3 regions of the Streptomyces sp. NPDC102490 genome follow, and region 1 is predicted to be linked to each of the others. Evidence: predicted binding sites of a transcription regulator. Region 1 holds the regulator's gene; each other region holds the start of a gene.
The links. The regulator HrcA, encoded in region 1, represses chaperone genes, less so after heat shock. The targets are predictions, from matches to a motif close to TTNGCACTCNGNNNNNCNGAGTGCNAA.
Positions count from the first base shown of each region.

Region 1 (6,724 bases):
AAATCCGTCTCGAAGCCCCCATGCGGGGCAGCCTGCCACCGCCCCGGGACCGGCGGTAGGGCGCATACGGCCACTCCTCACCACCGTGGCGCCCCGGGCCACGCGTCCCACCGGTGGACGGACCGCACCCGCACGCCGTCGCGGTACGGCGTCGGCGCGTCCCGCGGTCGGCGGGTCAGGACCAGCGGCCGGTGCGGGCCAGGAGCACGGCGGTCGCGGCGGTGCCCGCGGTGGAGGTGCGCAGGACGCTGCGGCCCAGCCGGTAGGGCCCCGCACCGGCCTCGGCGAACAGGGCCAACTCCTCGGGGGACACGCCCCCTTCGGGGCCGACGACGAGCACGATGTGGCCGCTGTCGGGGAGTGCGACGGCGGACAGGGGTTCCTCGCCGCTCTCGTGGAGTACGGCGGCGAAGTCGGCCTCGGCCAGAAGTGAGGCAACCTGCTTGCTCGTCGCCGCGTCCGCGACGTCGGGGAAGCGGACCCGGCGGGACTGCTTGCCCGCCTCGCGGGCCGTCGCCCGCCACTTGCCGAGCGCCTTCAGGCCGCGCTCGCCCTTCCACTGCGTGATGCACCGGGACGCCGCCCAGGGCACGATGGCGTCGACGCCGACCTCGGTCATCGTCTCGACGGCCAGCTCACCGCGGTCGCCCTTGGGCAGGGCCTGGACGACGGTGATGCGGGGCTGCTCGACGGGCTCCTCCCGTACGCCGTCCACGACGGTGACGACCAGGCGGTCCTTGCCCTCGGCGGCCTTCACGACGCCCTCGGCCCAGCGGCCGTGCCCGTCGGTGAGGACGACCTCCTCGCCCGCCCGCAGCCGCTTCACGGAGACGGCGTGCCGCCCCTCCGGGCCGTCCAGGACGTATTCGCCCGCGGTCAGGTCCTGGGGCCGCAGGGAGTCGGCCACGAACACCGGTGCCGTCATCGCGCGCCGCCTCCCGTCGCATAGCCCGACAACGCTGTCCCGGCGGCGGCGAGTTCGGCCGCCAGCACCTCCACCAGCTGTCCGGCGGGCAGTTCCCGGGCCATCCGGTGGCCCTGTCCCGCCCACAGTGCCATGCCCTGCGCGTCGCCCGCCTTCGCCGCGGCCTTGCGCAGCGGCGCGGTGAGGTGGTGCAGCTCCGGGTAGGCGGCGGGGGCGTAGGGACCGTGCTCGCGCAGGAAGCGGTTGACCAGGCCGCGGGCGGGGCGGCCGGAGAAGGCGCGGGTGAGTTCGGTGCGGACGTACAGCGGGTTGGTCAGCGCCTGCTTGTGCAGGTCGTGCGCGCCGGACTCCGCGGTGGCGAGGAAGGCGGTGCCGAGCTGGGCCGCGCTCGCCCCGGCGGCGAGGACCGCGGCGATCTGGCTGCCGCGCATGATGCCGCCGGCGGCGACGACCGGCAGGCTCACCGCCTCCCGGACCTGGGCGACCAGCGACAGCAGGCCGGTGCCGGCGCCGTCGGTCTCCGGGTTGTCCCGGTGGGTGCCCTGGTGGCCGCCGGCCTCGACGCCCTGGGCGATCACCGCGTCGGCGCCGGACCGCTCGACGGCCCGGGCCTCGTCCGCGGTGGTCGCGCCGACCAGGGCGAAGGTGCCCACGCGGTGCAGGGAGTCGACGACCTCACGGCTCGGCACGCCGAAGTGGAAGGACACCACCGGTACGGGGTTGTCCAGCAGTACGGCGAGCTTGGTGTCGTAGCCGTCGTCCCGGCCCGAGTCGGGGTCGCCCAGCTCCGTCTCGTACCAGGCGGCCTCGCCGGCCAGCTGGTGGGCGTAGACGTCGACGGCGGCGAGGTCGGCCGTCTCCGTCTGCGGCAGGAAGAGGTTGACGCCGAAGGGGCGGCTCGTCAGTCCCCGCAGCTGTTTGATCTCCTGGTACATCCCGTCCGCGGTCTTGTACCCCGCGGCCAGGAAGCCCAGCCCGCCCGCCTCGGACACCGCGGCCGCGAGCCGTGGCACGGAGACGCCGCCCGCCATGGGCGCCTGCACGATCGGGTAGGGGAAGAGATCGGTCAGTGCGGAGGACATGACGGCATGTTGTCACGTCCCCCACACAAGTCCGAATCCGGGCTTCCGACGGCATACGCCAGAAGCATCCGCATCCCCGGAGGGCCCTTGGCCCCCCGCCCAGCCGCGCCTCAGCGCCCGTTGAACGCGTCCTTCAGCCGCGAGAACAGCCCTTGCTGCCCGGGCTGACTGTGCCTGCCCGGGGGCAACCCCCGGACCCCCGGCAGGCTCCCGGCCGCCGCCCACACCGGCACAGTCGACCACCGCCCGCCGGGCCGCGTCTCAGCGCCCGTTGAACGCGTCCTTCAGCCGCGAGAACAGCCCTTGCTGCCCGGGCTGGAACTGCCCGGTCGGGCGTTCCTCGCCGCGGAGTTTGGCCAGCTCGCGCAGGAGGCGTTCCTGTTCGGGGTCGAGCTTGCCGGGGGTGGTGACCTCGACGTGGACGATGAGGTCGCCCCGGCCGCCGCCGCGCAGGTGGGTGACGCCCCGGCCGTGCTTCGGGATCGACTGGCCGGACTGGGTGCCCGGGCGGATGTCGACCTCCTCCATGCCGTCGAGGGTCTCCAGCGGCACCTTGGTGCCGAGGGCCGCCGCCGTCATCGGGATGGTGACCGTGCAGTGCAGGTCGTCGCCGCGGCGCTGGAAGGTCGAGTGCGGCAGCTCGTGGATCTCGACGTACAGGTCGCCGGCGGGGCCGCCGCCGGGGCCGACCTCGCCCTCGCCCGCGAGCTGGATCCGGGTGCCGTTGTCGACACCGGCCGGGATCTTCACGGTCAGGGTGCGCCGGGAACGGACCCGGCCGTCGCCCGCGCACTCCGGGCACGGGGTCGGGACCACGGTGCCGAAGCCCTGGCACTGCGGGCAGGGCCGCGAGGTCATGACCTGGCCCAGGAAGGACCGGGTGACCTGCGAGACCTCACCGCGGCCGCGGCACATGTCACACGTCTGGGCCGACGTGCCGGGCGCCGCGCCCTCGCCGTTGCAGGTGTTGCAGACGACCGCGGTGTCGACCTGGATGTCCTTGGTCGTACCGAACGCGGCCTCGTCCAGCTCCACCTCGATGCGGATCATCGCGTCCTGGCCCCGGCGGGTGCGCGAGCGCGGCCCGCGCTGCGACGCCGTACCGAAGAACGCGTCCATGATGTCCGAGAAGTTCCCGAAGCCACCCGCGCCGAAGCCGCCCGCGCCACCGCCGGCGGCCTGCGAGAGGGGGTCGCCGCCGAGGTCGTAGACCTGCTTCTTCTGCGGGTCCGACAGCACCTCGTAGGCGGCGTTGATCTCCTTGAACCGCTCCTGGGTCTTCGGATCGGGGTTGACGTCCGGGTGCAGCTCGCGGGCGAGCCTCCGGAACGCCTTCTTGATCTCGTCCTGGGAAGCGTCGCGGCGCACGCCGAGTACGGCGTAGTAGTCCGTGGCCACCTACGACTCCGCCAGGATCTGTCCGACGTACCGTGCCACTGCGCGTACCGCTCCCATCGTTCCCGGGTAGTCCATGCGGGTCGGTCCGACCACGCCGAGCTTGGCAACCGCCTCGCCGCCCGAACCGTAGCCGACCGACACGACGGACGTTGAGTTGAGTCCCTCGTGGGCGTTCTCATGACCGATCCGTACAGTCACGCCCGGATCCTTCGCCTCGCCGAGCAGCTTGAGGAGCACGACCTGCTCCTCCAGTGCCTCCAGCACCGGCCGGATCACCAAGGGGAAGTCGTGCCCGAAGCGGGTCAGATTGGCGGTGCCGCCGATCATCAGCCGCTCCTCGTTCTCCTCGACCAGCGTCTCCAGGAGAGTGGAGAGCACGGTGGAGACCGTACCGCGATCCTCGGCCTCGAAGGCCTCCGGCAGATCTTCCACCAGAGACGGCACATCCGTGAAACGGCGCCCCGCGATCCGGCTGTTGAGCCGCGCCCGCAGATCGGCCACCGCCGCCTCGCCGAACGGCGCCGGGCAGTCGACCATCCGCTGCTCGACCCGGCCGGTGTCCGTGATCAGCACCAGCATCAGCCGCGCGGGCGCGAGCGAGAGCAGCTCCACGTGCCGCACCGTCGAACGGGTCAGCGACGGGTACTGCACCACGGCGACCTGCCGGGTGAGCTGCGCGAGCAGCCGCACCGTGCGGGCCACCACGTCGTCGAGGTCGACGGCGCCCTCCAGGAAGTTCTGGATGGCACGCCGCTCGGGCGCGGTCATCGGCTTGACGCCGGCCAGCTTGTCGACGAAGAGCCGGTAGCCCTTGTCGGTCGGGATGCGCCCGGCGCTGGTGTGCGGCTGGGCGATGAACCCCTCGTCCTCCAGGGCCGCCATGTCATTGCGCACGGTGGCCGGGGAGACGCCGAGGTTGTGCCGCTCGGTGAGGGCCTTGGAACCGACCGGTTCCTCGGTGCCGACGTAGTCCTGGACGATGGCGCGCAGCACCTTCAGCCTGCGTTCACTGAGCATCGGCGCACACCTCCAGCTGTCCGTCCGCCCGTTTCCGGCCTGTCTGTCCTGGCACTCATGGCGCACGAGTGCCAGACTTCCCCGGCCCCAGTGTACGGCCGCGGGGTACGCCCCCGGCAAGGCCGGGACCAAGCCGTTAGCGTCGTCGCCGTGACGGTGACTTGGGCAGAGCTGGGCTGGGAGCGGCTGGCGGACGGGGTGGGGCGGTGCCGGCTGCCGGGGTGGGACTGCACGGCGGGGCTGGTGCTCGGCGCCGAGGCGGCGCTGATGGTGGACGCGGGGTCGAGCCTGGACGAGGGCGCCCGGTTGCGCGAGGAGGCGCGGCGGCTGGCCGGCCGCCGTGTGACACATCTCGCGCTGACCCACCCGCACTTCGACCACGTCTTCGGCGCCGCGGCCTTCCCCGACGCGCAGGTGTACGGCGCGGTGGGCACGGGCGCGCTGTTCGCGCCCGGCGGACCGGGGCGGCAGGCGCTGCACGCGGACGCGGTGGCGGAGGGCCTGGACGCGCGGCGGGCGGCGGAGGCCGCCGACGCGCTCGCCCCCGTCGGCCACGAGGTCCGCGGCGAGCGCGTGCTCGACCTGGGCGGTGGACGGCGGGTCCGGCTGGCCGACGTGGGCCCGGGACACACCGGGCACGACCTCGCGGTACGGGTGCCGGGCACCCCGGCGGTGGTCTTCTGCGGCGACCTGGTCGAGGAGTCCGGCGAGCCGCAGGCGGGCCCCGACGCCGTACCGGCGCGCTGGCCGGCCGCCCTGGACCGGCTGCTGAAGCTGGGCGGCGACGACGCGCTGTACGTCCCCGGTCACGGAGCGGTGGTGGACGCGGCCTTCGTCCGGGCCCAACGGGACGTGCTGGCCGCCCGGTTCGGCGTGTCGCGTTGATCACGGGGCGGGCGTTCCTCGTATCGTCGGCGGAATGCGCCAGTACTCCGCCGACCTGACCCCTCCGTGGAAGAAACCGCAGCCCGTTCCCGAGGTACCGGCCGACCCCGGCCTGGTGGTCGAGGAGCCCGGCACCGGGTTCTGCGGCGCCGTCATCGGCTGCGAGGCGGGCACGGTGACCCTGGAGGACCGCTTCGGCAAGCACCGGGTCTTCCCCCTGGAACCGCGCGGCTTCCTGCTGGAGGGCCGCGTGGTGACGCTGGTCCGCCCCTCCTCCTCCAGTCCCGCGCGCCCCTCTCGTACGGCGTCCGGTTCGGTCGCCGTCCCCGGCGCACGCGCCCGGGTGGCGCGCGCCGGGCGCATCTACGTCGAGGGGCGGCACGACGCCGAGCTGGTCGAGAAGGTCTGGGGCGACGACCTGCGCATCGAGGGCGTGGTCGTGGAGTACCTGGGCGGCGTGGACGACCTGCCGTCGATCGTCGCCGAGTTCGCCCCGGGCCCGGACGCGCGGCTGGGCGTCCTGGTGGACCACCTGGTGCCGGGTTCGAAGGAGTGGCGGATCGCGGAGGCGGTGACGAGCGAGCACGCGCTGGTCGTCGGCCACCCGTACATCGACATCTGGGAGGCGGTGAAACCGTCGTCGGTGGGGATCGACGCCTGGCCCCGGGTGCCTCGCGGTCAGGACTGGAAGACGGGGGTGTGCCGGGCCCTGGGCTGGCCGTCGGAGAACACGGGCGCGGTGTGGCAGGCGATCCTGGCCCGGGTGGGCTCGTACAAGGACCTGGAGCCGGAGCTGCTGGGCCGGGTGGAGGAACTGATCGACTTCGTGACGGCGTAGCAGCTCGATCGTTTCAGCCCCTCCGGCGTTTGAGGAGCGGGGGTCCGGGGGCAGCGCCCCCGGGTCGGGACGGGAAGGGGCGGCGGGGGCGAGGAACCCCCGTCAGTCCACCAGATCCCGCACCACCGCGTCCGCCAGCAACCGCCCGCGCAGCGTGAGCACCGCGCTCCCCGCCTCGTACGGCCCCTCCTCCAGCAGCCCCTCGGACAGCGCCCGCCGCGCCGCCGCGAGCCCCGCCTCCTTCAGGAGCGCCAGCGGCACGCCCTCCCGCAGCCGCAGCTCCAGCAGGACGCGCTCCACCCGCCGGTCCTCGTCCGTGAGGATCTCGCGCCCGGCACCCGGGGACTTCCCCGCCGCCAGCGCCGCCGCGTACGCCCCCGGGTGCTTCACGTTCCACCACCGCACGCCCCCCACGTGGGAGTGCGCGCCCGGCCCCGCGCCCCACCAGTCGGCGCCCCGCCAGTACAGCTCGTTGTGCAGGCAGCGCCCCGCGTCGGAGGTGGCCCAGTTCGACACCTCGTACCAGTCGTAGCCCGCCGCGGACAGCGTCTCCTCGGCGATCAGGTACCGGTCGGCGTG
Region 1 is NZ_JBIWJU010000007.1:112,004-118,727, forward strand. Features, by position in the region: gene ACIRGB_RS17475 (16S rRNA (uracil(1498)-N(3))-methyltransferase) at 176-925, opposite strand; gene ACIRGB_RS17480 (nitronate monooxygenase) at 922-2,007, opposite strand; gene dnaJ (molecular chaperone DnaJ) at 2,269-3,405, opposite strand; gene hrcA (heat-inducible transcriptional repressor HrcA) at 3,406-4,422, opposite strand; gene ACIRGB_RS17495 (MBL fold metallo-hydrolase) at 4,573-5,307, shown strand; gene ACIRGB_RS17500 (DUF3097 domain-containing protein) at 5,342-6,145, shown strand; gene hemW (radical SAM family heme chaperone HemW) at 6,248-6,724, opposite strand, start outside.

Region 2 (6,724 bases), on a different contig from region 1:
CCCTGGAGCAGTGGCCCCGGGACGGCGTGCCCGACAACCCGGGCGCCTGGCTCATGACCACCGCCCGCCGCCGCGCCGTCGACCTGATCCGGCGCCGGGAGACCTACGCCCGCAAGCTCGCGGAGATCGGCCGGGACCTGCCCGCCTCGGCGCCCCCGCCCGAGGAGCCCGCCGACCCCGAGGACATCGACGACGACCTGCTCCGACTGGTCTTCACCGCCTGCCACCCGGTGCTGTCCGCCGAGGCCCGCATCGCCCTCACGCTCCGCCTGCTCGGCGGTCTGACCACGCCGGAGATCGCCCGCGCCTGCCTCGTCCCCGAACCGACGGTCGCCCAGCGCATCGTGCGCGCCAAACGCACCCTGGCCAGGAAGAACATCGCCTTCGAGGTGCCGTACGGCCCCGACCGCGCGGCCCGCCTCGGCTCGGTCCTGGAGGTCATCTACCTGATCTTCAACGAGGGTTACGCGGCCACCGCCGGCGACGACTGGCTCCGCCCCGCCCTGTGCGAGGACGCCCTGCGCCTGGCCCGCGTCCTGTCCGCCCTGATGCCGAAGGAACCCGAGGTCCACGGCCTGACGGCGCTGCTGGAGTTCCAGTCCTCCCGCACCGCCGCCCGCACCGGCCCCGACGGCGAGCCGGTGCTGCTGAAGGACCAGAACCGCCACCGCTGGAACCGCCTGCTCATCGCCCGCGGCATCACCGCCCTCGACCACGCCCGCGCCACCACCGGCTCCGGCGCCCCGGGCCCGTACGTCCTCCAGGCCGCGATCGCCGCCTGCCACGCGACGGCCTACACGTACGAGGAGACCGACTGGCCCCGCATCGCCGCGCTCTACGGCCTGCTCGCGGCCCGCGCCCCGTCCCCGGTCGTCGAACTCAACCGCGCGGTCGCCGTCTCCATGGCCGAGGGCCCCGCCCCCGCCCTGGCCCTCGTCGACGCCCTCGCCGCCGAACCCGCCCTGCGCGGGTACCACCTGCTCCCCAGCGTCCGCGGCGACCTCCTGCTCCGCCTGGGCCGCGGGGCCGAGGCCCGCACCGAGTTCGAACGGGCCGCGTCCCTGACCCGCAACGCCCGCGAACACGCCCTCCTGCTGCGCCGCGCCCGGGAGGCGGCCGGCTAGCCCGCCGGATGCCCGATCAGCATCGTCGGCGCCCCCGCGACCCGGGTCAGGAACACGGTCGCGGCGTTCGGCCCCTGCGGCCTGACCTTCCTGCGCAGTTCCTCCGGCTCCACCGCCGAGCCCCGCTTCTTCACGGTCAGCGTGCCGACCCCGCGCTCCCGCAGCAGCGCCTTCAGCTTCTTGACGTTGAACGGGAGTTGATCGGTGATCTCGTAGGCGGTGGCGTACGGCGTGCGGTGCCGTTCGTCGGCGGCGACGTAGGCGATGGTCGGGTCGATCAGCCCGCCCCCCACCTCCTCGGCCACCTCGGCGACCAGGTGGGCGCGGATGACGGCGCCGTCCGGCTCGTAGAGGTACCTCCCGACCGGCCGCACCCCGGGGTCCGGGAGCATGGTCTCGGGGGTCACGCGGAGCCCCGCCACGGCGGGCAGCAGCGTCGCCCGCCGCGCCCCCGGCGTCACGTCCCGGCCGAACCACAGCATGGCCTCCTTGACGTCCCCGCCGTCCGAGACCCACTCGGCCGTCGCCTCCGGGGGGATCGCCTCGTGCGGAATGCCGGGCGCGATCTTCAGCAGGCCGACCGGTGCCCCGAGCGCGGCGGACACGGCCCAGGACAGGGGCGGGGAGTACGCCTCCGGGTCGAAGATCCGGCCGCGTCGGGAGGAGCGCCGGGCGGGGTCGACGAACACGGCGTCGTACCCGGCCGTGTCCACCTCCGTCACGTCGGCCTCGCGCACCTCGATCAGGCCGGCGAGACCGAGCGCGTCGGCGTTGGCGCGGGCCGCCGCCGCGGTGACCGGGTCGCGGTCGACGGCGAGCACCCGGATCCCGGCCCGGGCGAACGCGATCGCGTCACCGCCGATCCCGCAGCACAGGTCGGCCACCGACCGCACCCCGAGCGCCCGCAGGCACTCCGCCCGGTACGCCGCCACACTCGCCCGGGTCGACTGCTCGACCCCGTTGGGCGTGAAGAGCATCCGCCCGGCGTCCTCGGCCCCGAACTTCGCCACCGCGCGCTGCCGCAGCCGCGCCTGCCCGAGCGCCGCCGACACCAGCCCGGCGGGATGCGTGCGCCGCAGTCGGGTCGCGACCGCCAACTCCCGCGCGGGGTCGGTGTCGCGCACCTCGTCGAGGAGCGCGCGGCCTTCGGGGGCGAGCAGGGCGAGGAGGGAGTCCAGGTCGTTCACCGACTCATTGTGGGCCAGTCGGTGGATGGTGTGCCTCCGGCGCGGTGTCGGGCCGGGTTCGGCGGCGGGGGACTGCGAGGATCCGGCACCATGCGAGCAGTCGTACAAAATGACAAAAGTCGGGCGTCGCGTCGCGTGTCCCGGGCGCCTCGTGTCACCGCCGTCCTCGCCGTCGCCGCCCTCGCCGCCGGCTGCGCGCAGGGCGACGACCAGGCGGTGCGGGGCGCCGCCGGCCAGCAGGCACCCCCGGCCCGCGCGGTCGACGGCGCGGCCAAGGCGCGCGAGGCCCGGGCCGCCCTGGTCGCCGCCGCCAAGCGCTGGAACCTCGAGAAGGTCCCGCTCACCGCCCCCGCGCCTCCCGGGAAGAAGCCGGAGATCAAGGCCCGCGAGGGCTTCGAGGTCGACGGCCAGGAGGAGGACGGCCTCCCGCCGGTCTTCACCACGGTCCCCACCAAGGAGAAGATCGTCTTCCTCACGATCGACGACGGCGCCGAGAAGGACCCGGCGTTCCTGAGGATGATGAGCGAGCTGAAGATCCCGTACACCGTCTTCCTCACCGACGAGGAGATCAAGGACGACTACGGCTACTTCAAGGAGATGCAGGCCCGCGGCGTCACCCTCAACAACCACACCCTGAGCCACCCCTACCTCCCCGCGCTCTCCTACGAGGAGCAGAAGCAGGAGATCTGCGGCATGCAGGACGTGATGGAGAAGCGCTACGGCAAGCGCCCCGTCCTCTTCCGCCCGCCCTTCGGCAACTACGACGGCGACACCCTGCGCGCCGCCAAGTCCTGCGGCATCGAGTACGCCCCGATCTGGAGCGAGGAGGTGTACGTCGACCACTGGGAGTACCGCGAGTGGGACCAGGACCTGCACCCCGGCGACATCGTCCTCACCCACTTCCGGGGCACCGACGACTGGGACGGCACGATGACCGACATGGTCCGCCGCTTCCTGGACCGGATCACCGCCGACGGGTACGCGGTGGCCCGCCTGGAGGACTACCTGTGAGGCGAGGGCGGTTCCGACCGGCCGGCGCCGTCCTGGCCGCCCTGCTGCTCCCGCTCGCCGCCTGCGACCGACCCGCCGCCCCCGCCGGACCCGCGGCGGCGGCCGGCGACCCCGCCCAGGACGCCGACCAGGGACGGCGGCTGCCCCCGGTCGTGGACCACGTCCGCACCGACGACCCGGTCGTCTTCCTCACCTACGACGACAGCGCCGAGCGCGACCCCGCCTTCGCCGGCCTGGTCCGCGAACGGCACCTCCCGGTCACCCTGTTCCTCACCGACACCGTCGCCGGACCGGCGTACGGCGACTTCGCCCGGCTGCGCCCGTTCGGCGCGAGCCTCCAGAACCACACCCTCGACCACCGCTCCCTGCGCGGCCTGCCGTATGCCGGGCAGCGCGCCGAGATCTGCGGCCAGCAGACCAAGCTCAGGTCGCGCTTCGGCGCCCGCGCCCACCTCTTCCGCCCGCCGCACGGCACGTACGACACCACGACCCTGCGCGCCGCCGCCGACTGCGGCATCACGGCCCTCGTCCTGTGGCGCGCCACCCTCGACGCCGAGGGCGCCCTCACCTACACCCGCGGCGACCACCGCCTCCACCCCGGCGACATCATCGCCGTCGCCCCGGACCACCCGACGGCCACCGACCTGACGGCCCGCACGGAACGTCTGCTGCGGACGATCGAGGGGCGGGGACTGAGGGTGGGCAACTTGGAAAAGTACTTGTGATTACAGCCCGTCCGGCGTTTGAGGACGAGGCCGTCCAGGCCGAAAGCGGGGTCTGGGGGCGCAGCCCCCAGGGAGCCCGGCACCGACGCGGGGTGCCCTCACGGACCGGCGTTCACACCAAAAACCCCGCCGACGCGCCGCCGGCATTGGCACTCCGCTTGACCGAGTGCTAATCGCGGTCATAGTCTCGGGTCTGGCACTCCCCACCGGAGAGTGCCAACACAGCGACGGGCAGGTCCGGCACCCGCGACGACGGATCGACCTGGTCGCCACCTCAGACAGTTAACCCCGTGAGATCTCCGAAGGGGGAGGTCGGATCGTGACGACCGCCAGCTCCAAGGTTGCCATCAAGCCGCTCGAGGACCGCATTGTGGTCCAGCCGCTCGACGCCGAGCAGACCACGGCTTCGGGCCTGGTCATTCCGGACACCGCCAAGGAGAAGCCCCAGGAGGGCGTCGTCCTGGCCGTGGGCCCGGGCCGCTTCGAGGACGGCAACCGTCTTCCGCTCGACGTCAGCGTCGGCGACGTCGTGCTCTACAGCAAGTACGGCGGCACCGAGGTGAAGTACAACGGCGAGGAGTACCTCGTCCTCTCGGCCCGCGACGTGCTCGCGATCGTCGAGAAGTAGAAGTAGCACCTCACTTCACCGAAGCACCTTGCTTTCCAGCTGCGCCCCTGGCTCCCGCGACCATAAAAAGCCGGGCGTCGGGGGCGCAGTTGCCGTATAACCCCAAGATTTCCGGAAGAGGGCTCACGCTCCCATGGCGAAGATCCTGAAGTTCGACGAGGACGCCCGTCGCGCCCTCGAGCGCGGCGTCAACAAGCTCGCCGACACCGTGAAGGTGACGATCGGCCCCAAGGGCCGCAACGTCGTCATCGACAAGAAGTTCGGCGCCCCCACCATCACCAACGACGGCGTCACCATCGCCCGCGAGGTCGAGATCGAGGACCCGTACGAGAACCTCGGCGCCCAGCTGGTGAAGGAGGTGGCGACCAAGACCAACGACATCGCGGGTGACGGCACCACCACCGCCACCGTGCTCGCCCAGGCGCTGGTGCGCGAGGGCCTGAAGAACGTCGCCGCCGGTGCCTCCCCGGCGCTGCTGAAGAAGGGCATCGACGCGGCCGTCGCAGCCGTGTCGGAAGACCTTCTCGCCACCGCCCGCCCGATCGACGAGAAGTCCGACATCGCCGCCGTGGCCGCGCTGTCCGCCCAGGACCAGCAGGTCGGCGAGCTGATCGCCGAGGCGATGGACAAGGTCGGCAAGGACGGTGTCATCACCGTCGAGGAGTCCAACACCTTCGGTCTGGAGCTGGACTTCACCGAGGGCATGGCCTTCGACAAGGGCTACCTGTCGCCGTACTTCGTGACGGACCAGGAGCGCATGGAGGCCGTCCTCGACGACCCGTACATCCTGATCAACCAGGGCAAGATCTCCTCCATCGCGGACCTGCTGCCGCTGCTGGAGAAGGTCATCCAGGCCAACGCCTCCAAGCCGCTGCTGATCATCGCCGAGGACCTGGAGGGCGAGGCGCTCTCCACCCTCGTCGTCAACAAGATCCGCGGCACCTTCAACGCGGTGGCCGTCAAGGCGCCCGGCTTCGGCGACCGCCGCAAGGCGATGCTCCAGGACATGGCCGTCCTCACCGGCGCCACGGTCATCTCCGAGGAGGTCGGCCTCAAGCTCGACCAGGTCGGCCTGGACGTGCTCGGCACCGCCCGCCGCATCACCGTCACCAAGGACGACACCACCATCGTCGACGGTGCCGGCAAGCGCGACGAGGTCGAGGGCCGCATCAACCAGATCAAGGCCGAGATCGAGTCCACGGACTCCGACTGGGACCGCGAGAAGCTCCAGGAGCGCCTCGCGAAGCTGGCCGGCGGCGTGTGCGTGATCAAGGTCGGCGCCGCCACCGAGGTGGAGCTGAAGGAGCGCAAGCACCGTCTGGAGGACGCCATCTCCGCGACCCGCGCCGCGGTCGAGGAGGGCATCGTCTCCGGTGGTGGCTCCGCGCTGGTCCACGCCGTCAAGGTCCTCGAGGGCAACCTCGGCAAGACCGGCGACGAGGCCACCGGTGTCGCGGTCGTCCGCCGCGCCGCCGTCGAGCCGCTGCGCTGGATCGCCGAGAACGCCGGCCTGGAGGGTTACGTCATCACCTCCAAGGTCGCCGAGCTCGACAAGGGCCAGGGCTTCAACGCCGCCACCGGCGAGTACGGCGACCTGGTCAAGGCCGGCGTCATCGACCCGGTGAAGGTCACCCGCTCCGCCCTGGAGAACGCCGCCTCCATCGCCTCCCTCCTGCTGACGACCGAGACCCTGGTCGTCGAGAAGAAGGAAGAGGAAGAGCCGGCCGCCGCAGGCCACGGCCACGGCCACTCCCACTGAGCGCTGCGCTGAGCCTTACGGTGCCCGGTCCCCTGCGGGGGGCCGGGCACCGTTGCTTCGGTGGCGCCGGTGTCGGGGACGCGTCTGGCCCGTCGGGTTCGTTGCCGGGTGCGGTGCCGCTGTGGCTGGTCGCGCAGTTCCCCGCGCCCCTTGGGGGTGCTTCCCCTGACGAGCCTCAGTGAGCAGGCAAGCGGGGGCAGCGGCTCTCCCTTCTACTGCGGCCCGTACTTTCGTCCCGTGCGTGAGGTGATTCCGCCCAGCAGGCCCCGCGGTACCAGCTTCGCCGCGCC
Region 2 is NZ_JBIWJU010000001.1:686,742-693,465, reverse strand. Features, by position in the region: gene ACIRGB_RS03130 (RNA polymerase sigma factor) at 1-1,124, shown strand, start outside; gene ACIRGB_RS03125 (methyltransferase domain-containing protein) at 1,121-2,311, opposite strand; gene ACIRGB_RS03120 (polysaccharide deacetylase family protein) at 2,402-3,322, shown strand; gene ACIRGB_RS03115 (polysaccharide deacetylase family protein) at 3,319-4,047, shown strand; gene groES (co-chaperone GroES) at 4,367-4,675, shown strand; gene groL (chaperonin GroEL) at 4,809-6,434, shown strand; gene ACIRGB_RS03100 (SDR family NAD(P)-dependent oxidoreductase) at 6,647-6,724, opposite strand, start outside.
Region 2: a site for HrcA is predicted at 4,194-4,220, ahead of groES (co-chaperone GroES). Genes of this name have one in related genera too.

Region 3 (6,724 bases), on a different contig from region 1:
GTGAGCGAGGCGCTGCCCAGCCAGCAGATGCGCGACCTCGGCGTCGTCCAAGAGGGCGCACCTATCCTCACCGAGCCCGCCAGGTCCTTCGACCTGCCCACAGAACGGGACGCCGTGGAACAGGCTGTCGAAGCCCTCTTCGCGGCTATGGAACGCATCTCCGGCGTGCACACCTTCGCCAAGGGGGCGGGTATCGCCGCACCGCAGATCGGCATGGGCCGCACCGTTGCCGTCGTCCAGCCGCCCGAAGCCGGCGCCGGGGCCATCGTCCTGGTCAACCCCCGCATCGTGGACACCTCGGAGGAGGCCGACGAGCAGTTCGAGGGGTGCCTGAGCTTCTTCGACGTACGCGGCATGGTGCCCCGGCCCCTGAGGATCACGGTAGAGACCACGGCTCTCGACGGCACCACGGTCACGACGACGTACGAACGGGGCGTGGCCCGCCTCATCGCTCACGAGATCGACCACCTCGACGGACACCTGTACACCTACCGAATGAGGCCCGGCGTGGAGCCCATCCCGGTGGCCGAGTACCGGCAGACGGGCCGCAGTTGGTCGTACGAGTCCTGACCCCTCGCCTCGTAGAACCACTGCCCCTTCGCACCGCACCCGGCCGAGAGCTTCTGCCAGGCCCCAGGAGCCCGCATGCCCGGCGTGCCGGGCAAGTGCGGGTCGGTGCAGGGGCTGCAGGGGCGGTTCGCGTGCCAGCCGGTCAGCTCAGGGTCTTGATCGCTGCCGCGTCGTACGGGGCGAGCGCGTCGAAGCGGCCGGTGAGGACCTTCTCGGCCCACTGCGGGTCCTGGAGCAGCGCGCGGCCGACGGCGACGAGGTCGAACTCGTCGCGCTCCATGCGGTCGAGGAGGTTGTCGAGGCTGCCGACCGGGGCGCCCTGGCCCTGGAAGGACTTGGTGAAGTCGCCGTCGAGGCCGACCGAGCCGACGGTGATGGCGGTCTTGCCGGTGAGCTTCTTGGTCCAGCCGGCCAGGTTGAGGTCCGAGCCCTCGAACTCGGGCAGCCAGTAGCGGCGGGTGGAGGCGTGGAAGGCGTCGACACCGGCCGAGGCGAGCGGGGCGAGGATGGCCTCCAGCTCCTGGGGCGTCTCGGCGAGGCGGGCGCCGTAGACGTCCTGCTTCCACTGGGAGTAGCGGAAGATCACGGGGAAGTCCGCGGAGACGGTCTCCCGTACGGCGGCCACGATCTCGGCGGCGAACCGGGTCCGGGCCACCGGGTCGCCGCCGTAGGCGTCGGTGCGGCGGTTGGTGCCGGACCACAGGAACTGGTCGACGAGGTAGCCGTGGGCGCCGTGGATCTCCACGCCGTCGAAGCCGATGCGCTCTGCGGCCGCGGCGGACTCGGCGAAGGCGCCGATGACGTCGTCCAGGTCGCGCTGGGTCATCGCGGTGCCGGTGGGCTCGTCCTCGCCGATGCGCAGGCCAGACGGGCCGACCGCGGGAGCCTCCGGGAAGGGCGGCTCCCCGGCCTTGCGGACCATGCCGATGTGCCACAGCTGCGGCACGATCGTGCCGCCCGCCGCGTGCACCGCCTCGGCGACCTTCGCCCACCCGGCGAGCTGCTCCTCGCCGTGGAAGCGCGGGACGCGGTCGCTCTGCCCGGCCGAGGCGTGGCCGACGTAGGTGCCCTCGGTGACGATCAGTCCGACTCCAGCGGCGGCGCGGCGGGAGTAGTACGAGACCACGTCCTCGCCGGGGACGCCGCCCGGGGAGAACATCCGGGTCATCGGCGCCATCGCGATGCGGTTGGGCACGGTGAGGCCGTTGATCGTGGCCGGGCGGGCGAGCAGTCGGGCGGCGCGGGTGGCGGCCTCGGCGGAGGTGACGGTCACGTGGGGGCTCCTGAGGTGGGTACCGGTCGGTATGTGCGTGCGCATTCATGCACTCCCCAACGGGAACCGGCCCACCCCGCCGGGCCATTCCGCCCGACGCCCCGATGTGACCCTGACAACAGCGGAAGCGGGCGGAAACGCCCGAGGGCGGCACCCCCCGCTCGGGGAGTGCCGCCCTCGGTCCGTACGGGACGGCCGATCAACCGGAACCGGTCGATCAGAAGTCCATGTCACCGCCCGGCATGCCGCCCGGGGCGCCCGCCGCGGCGGCCTTCTCCGGCTTGTCGGCGATGACGGCCTCGGTGGTGAGGAACAGCGCGGCGATGGAGGCGGCGTTCTGCAGGGCAGAGCGGGTCACCTTCGCCGGGTCGATGATGCCCTCGGCGATCATGTCGACGTACTCACCGGTCGCGGCGTTCAGGCCGTGGCCGACGGTCAGGTTGCGGACCTTCTCCACGACGACGCCGCCCTCGAGACCACCGTTGACGGCGATCTGCTTCAGCGGGGCCTCCAGGGCGAGCTTCACGGCGTTGGCGCCGGTCGCCTCGTCACCCGACAGCTCCAGCTTCTCGAAGACCTGGGAGGCCTGGAGCAGGGCCACGCCACCACCGGCGACGATGCCCTCCTCGACGGCCGCCTTCGCGTTGCGAACGGCGTCCTCGATGCGGTGCTTGCGCTCCTTGAGCTCGACCTCGGTGGCGGCACCGGCCTTGATGACGGCCACGCCGCCGGCCAGCTTCGCCAGGCGCTCCTGGAGCTTCTCGCGGTCGTAGTCCGAGTCGCTGTTCTCGATCTCGGCGCGGATCTGGTTGACGCGGCCCTGGACCTGGTCGGCCGAGCCGGCGCCGTCCACGATCGTGGTCTCGTCCTTGGTGATGACGACCTTGCGCGCGCTGCCCAGCAGGTCCAGCGTGGCGTTCTCGAGCTTGAGGCCGACCTCCTCGGAGATGACCTCGCCGCCCGTGAGGATGGCGATGTCGCCGAGCATGGCCTTGCGGCGGTCGCCGAAGCCCGGGGCCTTGACGGCGACGGACTTGAAGGTGCCGCGGATCTTGTTGACGACCAGGGTCGACAGGGCCTCGCCCTCGACGTCCTCGGCGATGATCAGCAGCGGCTTGCCCGACTGCATGACCTTCTCCAGGAGCGGCAGCAGGTCCTTGACGTTGCCGATCTTGGAGTTGGCGATCAGGATGTACGGGTCGTCGAGCGACGCCTCCATACGCTCCATGTCGGTGGCGAAGTACGCCGAGATGTAGCCCTTGTCGAAGCGCATACCCTCGGTGAGCTCCAGCTCCAGACCGAAGGTCTGGGACTCCTCGACGGTGATGACGCCTTCCTTGCCGACCTTGTCCATGGCCTCGGCGATCAGCTCGCCGATCTGGGTGTCGGCGGCGGAGATGGAGGCCGTGGAGGCGATCTGCTCCTTGGTCTCGACATCCTTGGCCTGCTCGAGCAGGGCGGCGGAGACGGCCTCGACGGCCTTCTCGATGCCGCGCTTGAGGGCCATCGGGTTGGCGCCGGCCGCGACGTTGCGCAGGCCTTCCTTGACCAGGGCCTGGGCGAGAACGGTCGCGGTGGTCGTACCGTCACCGGCGACGTCGTCCGTCTTCTTGGCGACTTCCTTGACCAGCTCGGCGCCGATCTTCTCGTACGGGTCCTCGAGTTCGATCTCCTTGGCGATGGAGACACCATCGTTGGTGATCGTGGGGGCGCCCCACTTCTTCTCGAGGACGACGTTGCGGCCCTTGGGGCCGAGCGTCACCTTGACGGCGTCCGCGAGCTGGTTCATGCCGCGCTCGAGGCCGCGCCGTGCCTCCTCGTCGAACGCGATGATCTTGGCCATGTGAAGTGGTCCCTCCAGGACTGGGGGTGATTCCTTCGGACCGCGCCCGCGCCCGCGACGGACGGCTCGCCTGCCGTGCGGTTCCTTCCCCACCCGGCCTGCGGGCCTCACCGACCCGGTCCTTCGTTGTCACTCTCACCATCAGAGTGCTAACGCCAATGATTAGCACTCGCCCCTGCCGAGTGCAAGCGCCTGCCGGGGATCGGCGCCCGCGCTCAGCCACCCGCGAACACGGACCCGGACGGGTGTCCGGACAGCCCGAAGGGCCCGCACCCCTGACGAGGTGCGGGCCCTTCGGAGAAGAACCGTTCGCTTGCGGTGGCCGAACGTCTCAGGCGCTGAGGCGAACCATGTCGGCCTGCGGGCCCTTCTGACCCTGCGAGATCTCGAACTCGACCCGCTGGCCTTCTTCGAGGGTGCGGTAGCCGTCCATCTGAATCGCGCTGTAGTGGACGAAAACATCCGCACCACCGTCGACCGCGATGAAGCCGTACCCCTTCTCCGCGTTGAACCACTTGACGGTGCCCTGAGCCATGCCTAACTCCCCTATTACTGGCCCTTGCACAGATCCGCACTTCGCGGACCCGGGTCAGACCTCGCCCCCTCACGACTGGGGGCGTGCGCCGGAACGCGTCGACCGCGGCTGAATGTATCTGTCCAACTGCCGTCTGCAACAGGTCAGTCGGACGAGAAATCTGGACGCGCCCGGTCCGGAATGTGGCGAGAATTCGCCTGAATTCGGGTCAAGTCGGGGCACGCAAAGGGAACAAAAGCCGCAGAATACGCTCGCACTTTGGCTGCTTCTTGTCGGGCGGGCGGCAGGAATTAACGGTTCCCGTTGTGCCGATCGGGAGCGCGTTCCCCAACTCTACCGCGCTCAACCACATGGAATTGCCCCCTCCGTTTCTCTTACGGAGAGGGCAATACGCACTACAAGGTGTATCCGCGTCCGTTTCAGCCGCCGGCGACCGCCGGGATGATCGAGACGCCCGCGCCGTCCGGCGTCGCGGTCTGAAGGCCCTGCTCGAAGCGGACGTCGTCGTCGTTGACGTAGACGTTGACGAAGCGGCGCAGCTTGCCCTGGTCGTCCAGGACGCGGGCGGCGATGCCGGTGTGGTGCTTCTCCAGGTCGGAGATGACCTCGCCGAGGGTGGCGCCGTCGGCGCTCACCTCGGCCTTGCCGCCGGTGTAGGTGCGCAGGATGGTCGGGATACGAACGGTCACGCTCATGCGAGGCCAGCCTCTCGGAAGGAGTCCAGGTTGGGGCGGATCGTGGCGGTGACGCCGGTGCCGGCCACCGCGTCGAGGGTCTTCAGGCCGTCGCCGGTGTTCAGGACGACCGTGGTGAGCGACGGGTCCAGCACGCCGTCCTCGATCAGCTTCTTCGTGACGCCGACGGTCACGCCGCCCGCCGTCTCCGCGAAGATGCCCTCGGTGCGGGCGAGCAGCTTGATCGCGTCCACGACCTGCTCGTCGGTCACGTCCTCCACGGCGCCGCCGGTGCGGCGGGCGATGTCCAGGACGTAGGGGCCGTCGGCCGGGTTGCCGATGGCCAGCGACTTGGCGATGGTGTTCGGCTTCTGCGGGCGGACCACGTCGTGCCCGGCCTTGTACGCGGTGGAGACCGGCGAGCAGCCCTCGGCCTGCGCGCCGAAGATCTTGTACGGCTTGTCCTCGACCAGGCCGAGCTCGATCAGCTCCTTCAGCCCCTTGTCGATCTTCGTCAGCTGGGAGCCGGAGGCGATCGGCACCACGATCTGGTCGGGCAGCTGCCAGCCGAGCTGCTCGCAGATCTCGTACGCGAGGGTCTTGGAGCCCTCGGCGTAGTACGGCCGCAGGTTGACGTTGACGAAGCCCCAGCCCTCGCCGGCCGGGTCGCCGATCAGCTCGGAGCAGAAGCGGTTCACGTCGTCGTAGTTGCCCTCGATGCCGACCAGCTCGCCGCCGTAGACGGCGGCCATGACGACCTTGCCCTGCTCCAGGTCGTGCGGGATGAACACGCAGGAGCGGAAACCGGCCCGGGCGGCGGCGGCGCCGACGGCACCGGCGAGATTGCCGGTGGAGGAGCAGGAGAGCGTGGTGAAGCCGAAGGCGCGGGCGGCCTCGATGGCCTGGGCGACGACGCGGTCCTTGAAGGAGTGCGTGGGGTTGCCGGAGTCGTCCTTCACGTACAGCCCGCCGGTGACGCCCAGCTCGCGGGCGAGGTTGTCGGCCTTGACGAGCTTGGTCCAGCCGGGGTTGATGTTCGGCTTGGTGGCGACGTCGGCCGGGACGGGCAGCAGCGGGGCGTAGCGCCAGATGTTCGCGGGGCCCGCCTCGATCCGCTTGCGCAGCTCTTCGGCGTCGTAGGCGGAGAAGTCGTAGGCGATCTCGAGGGGGCCGAAACACTCCTCGCAGGCGAAGACCGGTCCGAGCGGGACCCGGTGGCCGCACTCCCGGCAGCTCAGCGCTGCGGCGGGGCCGAGGTCGACCGCGGGGGTCGCGGAGTTCGTGGTGGATTCGGCAGTCTGCACAGCCATGGAGGCGAGGCCCTTTCTCCTCATCTTCCTCACGACGCATCTCGCCGTGAGACGGATTTGGCACCTTCCCTAGCCGGGAGCCTCGCCACGTCCGTGTGACAAGAGCCGGCTGGAGGGTTGCCGGGGCTTCATCGGGCCGTATCCCTCTGCCCCTCTGGATGAGCGGTATGAAGTTGTTCTTCGCGTTGTTCTTCGCCGGTGCGCGCGGCGACCCCGGCATGCGGTGGTCCCACGCGTTGTTCAAGACTGTAACCGAAGGCCAGGACGGTTGAGATAGTCGTCCGCACCGCGAGATGGATCACAAAGGAGCCCCGGGACGTGCTGGAAGAAGTCGAGCGCTGGCTGGACGCACGCTCCTGGTCGGCCGGTGACCGGCCCGTCCAGCACCTTCTGTCCGCCAAGCACGCCACCGGGCAGTCGGTCAGCGTGGTGCTGCCCGCCCTGGACGAGGAGGCGACGGTCGGCGACATCGTCACGGTGATCCGGCGGGAGCTGGTGGAGCGGGTCCCGCTCGTCGAC
Region 3 is NZ_JBIWJU010000006.1:387,497-394,220, forward strand. Features, by position in the region: gene ACIRGB_RS16085 (peptide deformylase) at 1-570, shown strand, start outside; gene ACIRGB_RS16090 (NADH:flavin oxidoreductase) at 713-1,843, opposite strand; gene groL (chaperonin GroEL) at 2,061-3,686, opposite strand; gene ACIRGB_RS16100 (cold-shock protein) at 4,018-4,221, opposite strand; gene ACIRGB_RS16105 (MoaD/ThiS family protein) at 4,641-4,916, opposite strand; gene thrC (threonine synthase) at 4,913-6,205, opposite strand; SAM riboswitch class I at 6,223-6,370, opposite strand; gene ACIRGB_RS16115 (glucosyl-3-phosphoglycerate synthase) at 6,524-6,724, shown strand, end outside.
Region 3: a site for HrcA is predicted at 3,813-3,839, ahead of groL (chaperonin GroEL). Genes of this name have one in related genera too.